Regions from separate parts of the Variovorax sp. LARHSF232 genome, predicted to be linked through region 1. Evidence: riboswitches for the same ligand, from Rfam matches in the RefSeq annotation. Region 1 holds a riboswitch; the other holds the start of a gene.

Region 1 (3,395 bases):
GAAACACCTTGTTCTTGCCCGCCAGCGCCTTCATCTCGGCCAGCGCCTCGGCCTCGCTGGCCGGGGCCGGCAGCCGCATCGGGTGCGAGCGCCGGATGGCCGCCGGCACGATGCCGTCGATCAGCTCGGCGCGCGTGGCGGCGCCGACCACCCGCAGCATGGCGGCTTCATCTTCCGCGTCGATGCCGATATGGCGGGCAATGAACTCTTCGTGGTTCTCGAGCTCGCGAAGCGTGGGCGTGGTGGGGGGCGTCAGGGCGGAAGAAGAAGTCGGCATGGCGGACAGCAGCAAAAGGTGGGGAGCAGGCGGCAGGCCGATCAGGCTGCGGCGGAGAATTTCTCGTAGCTGGTGGCGTCCATCAGGCCGTCGAGCTGGCTCGGCTCGGCCAGCTTCACCTTGAAGAACCAGCCGGCACCCATCGGGTCGCTGTTGGCGAGCGAAGGGTCGGCGCGCAGCGCCTCGTTGACTTCGACGACTTCGCCTGCGAGCGGCATGTAGACATCGGCCGCGGCCTTGACCGACTCGACCACGCCGGCCACCTCGCCCTGCGCATAGTCGTTGCCCACCTGGGGCAGGTCGACGAAGACCACGTCGCCCAGCGCGTCCTGCGCATGCTGGGTGATGCCGACGGTGGCGTTGTCGCCGTCGACGGAAACCCATTCATGGTCTTTGGTGTACTTGAGAGTCATGCTTGGCTCCAGATTGAAAATGAAGAGAGGAAGGAGAAATCTATCCGCGGTAGTAGCGGGTCGGAACAAAGGGGAGGGTGCTGACTTCCATCGGCACCGGCTTGCCGCGCACGATGGCCTGGATGCGGGTGCCGGGCTCCGAGAAGGCGGTGGCCACGTAGCCCATGGCGACGGGCCGGTCGGCCGTGGGGCCAAGCAGGCCGCTGGTCACCTGGCCGATGGCCTTGCCTTCGAAGGACTGCAGCTCGCTGCCCTCGCGCACGGGAACGCGTTCCAGCGCAACCAGGCCGACGCGCTTGCGCGTGAGGATCTTCTGGTCCACATGGCCGGCCAGGTCGGCCGACACGGCCAGCTGCGCCAGGATCTTGTTGGCGCCCGGAAAGCCGCCGGCGCGCGCGCCGCCGTCGCGGCGCACCTTCTGGATCGCCCAGTTGAGCGAGGCTTCCACCGGCGTGGTGCTGGTGTCGATGTCGTTGCCGTACAGGCACAGGCCCGCTTCCAGCCGCAGCGAGTTGCGCGCGCCCAGGCCGATGGGCAAGACCTCGGGCTGGGCCAGCAGCAGGCGCGCCAGCGCCTGCGCCTGATCAGCCGCCACGGAAATCTCGAAGCCGTCTTCGCCGGTGTAGCCGCTGCGGGTGGCAAAGGCAGGAATGCCGCCGATCTGCACCGCGCCGCCGGTCATGAAGACGAAGCGCTCGATGCCGGGCGACAGGCGGGTGAGGGCGGTGACGGCCTGCGGGCCCTGCAGCGCGAGCAGGGCGTGCGCGGGCATGGGCAGCACGGCGCAGCGCTTGCCGATGCGCGCCTGGATGTGGGCGATGTCCGCCGCCTTGCAGGCGCCATTGACGATGACGAAGAGCGAGTCGTGGCCTTCGTTGAAGAACATCAGGTCGTCCAGGATGCCGCCTTCATCGTTCAGCAGCAGGCCGTAGCGCTGCTTGCCGGGGGCCAGGCCGATCACGTCGACCGGCATCAGGCTTTCGAAGGCGGCGGCGGCGTCGGGGCCTTGCAGGCGCAGCTGGCCCATGTGCGAGATGTCGAACAGGCCGGCGGCCTCGCGGGTGTGCTTGTGCTCGGCCATCAGGCCGCTGGGATATTGAACCGGCATGGAATAGCCGGCAAAGGGCACCATGCGCGCGCCGAGCTCCACGTGGAGCGGGTACAGCGGGGTCTTGAACAGTTCGTCGGATGCGGCGGTCAAGGCGCTTTCTCCAATAGGGGCAGTCGAATTCCATGGCGCATGCCATGGGCCACCCCTGCTGTCCGCTTTACCTGAGAGATTCGCCCCACGATCGGGGTTTGCTCCTTCGGTGGGTGCCACGCCTTGTACGGCGTTGCACCTCTCTCCAGCCGGGAAACGTCCTGCAACAGCAGGGCGCCTTGTCAGTCCTTTTGCCTGAGCGTTCGGGCCCTCTCTCGGAGGTCCTGCGCCTTCGGCGGCCCCGTCATCGAATGCGGGGCTCTCTCCTGACGCCGGAAGTGTAAGGGATGGCCGGGCCCAGCGTGGCGCCGGCGCTGCCGGCAAAATGCAGGCTGGCGCGGCCCGTGTTGGCAGCGTCCGCTCTTGGCCCATCAAACCCTCGACATGACCACCCCTTTCGATTTTTCCACGGCCAGCGTGGCCGAACTGGCGCGCGCCGACGCGCGCCGCGCCCTGCAAGAAGACGTGGGCGCCGGCGACCTGACCGCCGCCCTGGTGCCGGCCGGCCGGCGCGCCACTGCGCGTGTGTTGACGCGCGAAAACGCGGTGCTCTGCGGCACGCCCTGGGTCGAGGCCGTGCTGCAGCAGCTGGAGCCGCAGGCCAGGCTGACCTGGCAGCGCAGCGAGGGCCAGCATTGCGAGCCCGGCCAGACCGTGCTGACCATCGAGGGCGAGGCCCGCGGCCTGCTCAGTGCCGAGCGCACCGCGCTCAACTTCCTGCAACTGCTGAGCGCGGTGGCCACCCGCACCGCGCAGTACGTGGAAGCCGTGCGCGGCACGCGCGCACGCATCGTCGACACCCGCAAGACCTTGCCGGGGCTGCGCCTGGCGCAGAAGTACGCGGTGGGCGTGGGCGGCGGCACCAATCACCGCATCGGCCTGTACGACGCCATCCTCATCAAGGAAAACCACATCGCCGCCGCCGGTGGCGTGGCGGCCGCACTGCGTGCCGCGGCTGCCGCAGGGCCCGCTGCCAAGTTCGTGCAGATCGAGGTGGAAACCCTGGACCAACTCGAGGTCGCGCTGGCCAACGGCGCCCGCATGGTGCTGCTGGACAACATGGATCTGCCCACCCTGCGCGAGGCCGTGCGCCGCAACGCGGCAGCGGGCGACGCGGATGCGCGCGCCGTACTGGAGATTTCCGGCGGCGTGACATTGGAAAGCGTTCGCGCCCTGGCCGAGACCGGTGTCGACCGCATCTCGATCGGCGCGCTCACCAAGGACGTCAAGGCCATCGATCTGTCGATGCGCTTCGTGGGGCTGTGAGCATGTCTTCTGCTGACGCATCTTCCGTCATCGTCGAAGTCGATTTCGAGCAGCCGGCCGGCACCGTGTGCAACACGCGCCATGCCTGGGCCCGCGTGCCGGTCGAGCCCACGCAGACCGAGCGCGCCGCACTGAAGGAGCGAATCCGCCGCCTGCTGGCCGAGCGCAACGCGGTGATGGTGTCGCACTACTACGTGCACCCCGACCTGCAGGACCTGGCCGAGGAAACCGGCGGCCT
Region 2 (3,395 bases), on a different contig from region 1:
TCGTGCACACCAGCCGCATGCCGGCCGAGCTGGCGCATGTGCTGCTGCTGTCCGAGCCCTTCGTCGCCTGCCTGCCCACTGCGCATCGGCTGGCACGGCGGCGCACGGTGGATCCGGCGCAGCTGAAGGGCGAGCCCTTCGTGCTGTTCGCCCGCAGCGTCTCGCCGGACTATCACGAGCGCATCCTGGGCATCTGCGCCGACGCGGGCTTTGCGCCCGAGGTTCGGCACGAGGTGCGCCACTGGATGTCGGTGGTCTCGCTGGTGTCGCAGGGCATGGGCGTGGCGCTGGTGCCCGATGCCATGCGCCACGCAGCCCTGCGCGGGGCCGTGTTCCGGCCGCTGGAAGGCGAGGCGGCGCGCTCGGAAGCCTATTGCGTCTGGCGCGCCGGGCCGGCCAATGCGGTGGTGCAGGGCTTTCTGCAAGCCGTGCGCACGGGCCGGCCGGTGGTGGCCTGAATCAGGCCGGCATCAGCCGGCCAGCCGCGGGTGCCGGCATGCCGGCAAAAGCGAAATCCACCTCGGGCGCGAGCCCGCTCACGATGCGGGCGATCGACTTGCCCGAGCCGCAGGCATGGGTCCAGCCCAAGGTGCCGTGGCCGGTGTTGAGGAAGAGGTTGGAAAGCTTCGACTTGCCGATGATCGGCACGTTGCTCGGCGTGGCCGGCCGCAGCCCGGTCCAGAACTGGGCCTGCGTGGTGTCGCCGGCACCCGGGAACAACGCTTCGACCCGGCGCACGATGGCTTCGCAGCGCACCTGGTTGAGGTCGCGGTCGTAGCCGTTGAGCTCGGCCGTGCCGGCGATGCGCATGCGATCGCCCTGGGCCGAGGTGTAGCGCGAGAAGACCAGCTTGAATTCGTCGTCGGTCAGCGAGGTTTCATAGGCGCGGCTGGCGTCCTTCACCGGCAGCGTCACCGAGTAGCCCTTGGCCGGGTAGATCGGCAGCCGAATGCCCAGGGGTGCAGCCAGCAGCGGGCTGAAAGAGCCCATGGCCAGCACGTAGGCGTCGCCGCGGATGCGCTGGAAGCGGCCGGTGGCGTCGGTCACTTCGATGTGGTCCAGCCGCCCGCCAGCTTCCCGCAACGCGGTGATGGTGTGGCTCATCAGGAACTGTACGCCCTTGGCCTGGGCCAGCTTGGCCAGCTCGCGCGCGAAGGCGTTGGCGTCGCCCGATTCGTCTTCTGCGGTGTAGGTGGCGCCGGCCAGTTGCGGGCGGATGTGGGCCAGCGCTGGCTCCAGCGCCACCGCCTCGTCGGCCGAGATCACGCGGCGCTCGCAGCCCAGCTGGCGCATCTGTTCGGCCGGCGCCAGGGCGGCATCGAACTCCTTCTGGTTGGTATAGAAGTGCAGGATGCCCTGGCTGCGCTGGTCATAGGCAATGCCGGTGTCGCGGCGCAGCTCCTGCAGATTGCCGCGGCTGTAGGTGCCCAGGCGCACGATCTGCTCGATGTTGTGGCGAGTGCGCGCGGGCGTGCATTCACGCAGGAAGGACAGGCCCCACAGCCACTGGCGAACATCGGCCCGCAGGCGAAAGAGCAAGGGGGCGTCTTCCTTGCCCAGCCATTGCAGGAGCTTCAGCGGCGCACCGGGGTTGGCCCAGGGCTCGGCATGGCTCACGGAGATCTGGCCGCCGTTGGCGAAGCTGGTTTCGGCGGCCGGGGTGCCCTGCCGGTCGATCACGGTCACTTCGTGGCCGAGTTTCTGGAGGTAGTAGGCCGAGGTGGTGCCGAGCAGGCCGGCGCCGAGGACGATCACGCGCATTGCAGTACCTTTCGAAGGTGCAGCGCTTGAACGACAGGCAAATGCGTGGATGCCATCGGGGAGCGATGGGCAACCGGAACGCACGCGAATGCCGTCCAAGTTGCCGCTCCCCCTGTCCTTGGTACCTGAGAGATTCATCCGCTGCACCCGCAGCGGACTTGCTCCTTCGGTGCGTCGCGCGCATGTTGCGCGACGGCTCTCCAGACGGCTTTTTCAGTATCTGCAGTACGAGGCCCCTCTTGACTTGGGGCCGACCTGAGCGTTTATGGGAGTTTGCGCCTTCGGTGGGGCATGGATGCCCGCTCTCCTGCAGTGGGCGAATTCTAGTCGCAAACTATCATCGAACGCGCGAAGAGACATGCACGAGATAGGCAGATGAACAAGGCATTCACCAAGGAAAGCGACACCGACGATGAGGAAGACGGCGCATCGCTGCCGTCCATTCCCGCCGGCACCCGCAACTACATGACGCCGGGCGGCTTCGCCCGTCTGCGCGCGGAACTTCTGCAACTGATGGACGAGGAGCGGCCCAAGGTGGTGGAGGCCGTGCACTGGGCCGCCAAGAACGGCGATCGCTCGGAAAACGGCGACTACCTCTATGGCAAGAAGCGCCTGCGCGAGATCGACCGGCGCATCCGTTTCCTCACCAAGCGGCTGGAAATCGCCGAGGTGACCGACCCCTCGGTTCACCACGGCCGCGACCAGGTCTTCTTCGGCGCCACCGTCACCTATGCCGACGAGCACGGCGAGGAAAACAGCGTCACCATCCTGGGCATCGACGAAGCCGAAAGCAGCCAGCACCAGGTGAGCTGGATCTCGCCCATCGCCCGATCCTTGCTGAAAGCGCGCGAAGGCGACGTGGTGAAGCTGGTCACGCCCGGCGGCGTGCACGAGATCGAGGTGCTGGAGGTGCGCTACCCGACGCCTGCTTAAGGCGCAGGCACGGTGCGCACGGCGCTCAGCACCGAAGGCGTTCGCCGCACCGCGCGAAGCACCGCGTCCAGGTGCACGCGGTCGCGCACGGCGATCACGAAGCGCAGGTCGGTCGAGTCCTGTGGCACTTCTTCCGACATCTCCACGTGGGTGATGTCGGCTTCGGCGGCCGAGAGCGACGCTGCCACACGCGCCAGCACGCCCTTGTCGTTGCGCACGGTGATGATGACGCCGGTCTCGAAGGTGCGCACCGGCTCGTCCGCCCATTCGACCGCGAAGAAGCGCTCGCTGTCGCGATAGCGCAGGCGCTGGCCGACGCCGCATTGCTCGGTGTGGACCACCAGGCCCTCGCCATGCCCCAGGTAGCCGACGATCTCGTCGCCCGGAATGGGACGGCAGCACAGGGCGAAGCGCACCGAGGAGTTCTCGCTGCCATCCAGGGTGACGGCGCCTTGCGACACCGTCTCATGCGCGGTGAAGCGTTCGCGGCTCAGCATCAGCGCGTCCGGCTTCTCGCCGCGCTCGCCCAAGAGGGCCATCAGCCGCTTGGCCACGATGGTGGCGATGCGCCTTCCCAGGCCGATGTCGGTCAGCAGTTCGGCGCGCGTGCGGTTGCCGGTGAAGCGCAGCAGCTTCTCCCACATCGCCTGGTGCTCTTCGTCGTCGGCCGGCAGGCTGCCCAGGCCTTCGGCGCGTAGCGC

Evidence for each region. A riboswitch is a leader RNA that binds a small molecule or an ion and turns the genes downstream of it on or off. The one in region 1 is predicted to bind glycine.
Region 2: it holds a riboswitch for glycine, as region 1 does, so the genes downstream of both, ACIPRI_RS11370 (D-amino acid dehydrogenase) here and gcvT (glycine cleavage system aminomethyltransferase GcvT) in region 1, are expected to answer to the same signal.

What each region holds. Positions count from the first base shown of each region.
Region 1 is NZ_JBIXJS010000009.1:89,674-93,068, forward strand. It holds gene gcvP (aminomethyl-transferring glycine dehydrogenase) at 1-277, opposite strand, end outside; gene gcvH (glycine cleavage system protein GcvH) at 319-690, opposite strand; gene gcvT (glycine cleavage system aminomethyltransferase GcvT) at 731-1,891, opposite strand; glycine riboswitch at 1,940-2,050, opposite strand; glycine riboswitch at 2,065-2,170, opposite strand; gene nadC (carboxylating nicotinate-nucleotide diphosphorylase) at 2,276-3,157, shown strand; gene nadA (quinolinate synthase NadA) at 3,160-3,395, shown strand, end outside.
Region 2 is NZ_JBIXJS010000003.1:534,834-538,228, forward strand. It holds gene ACIPRI_RS11365 (LysR family transcriptional regulator) at 1-458, shown strand, start outside; gene ACIPRI_RS11370 (D-amino acid dehydrogenase) at 460-1,761, opposite strand; glycine riboswitch at 1,864-1,975, opposite strand; gene greB (transcription elongation factor GreB) at 2,137-2,694, shown strand; gene ACIPRI_RS11380 (RelA/SpoT family protein) at 2,691-3,395, opposite strand, start outside.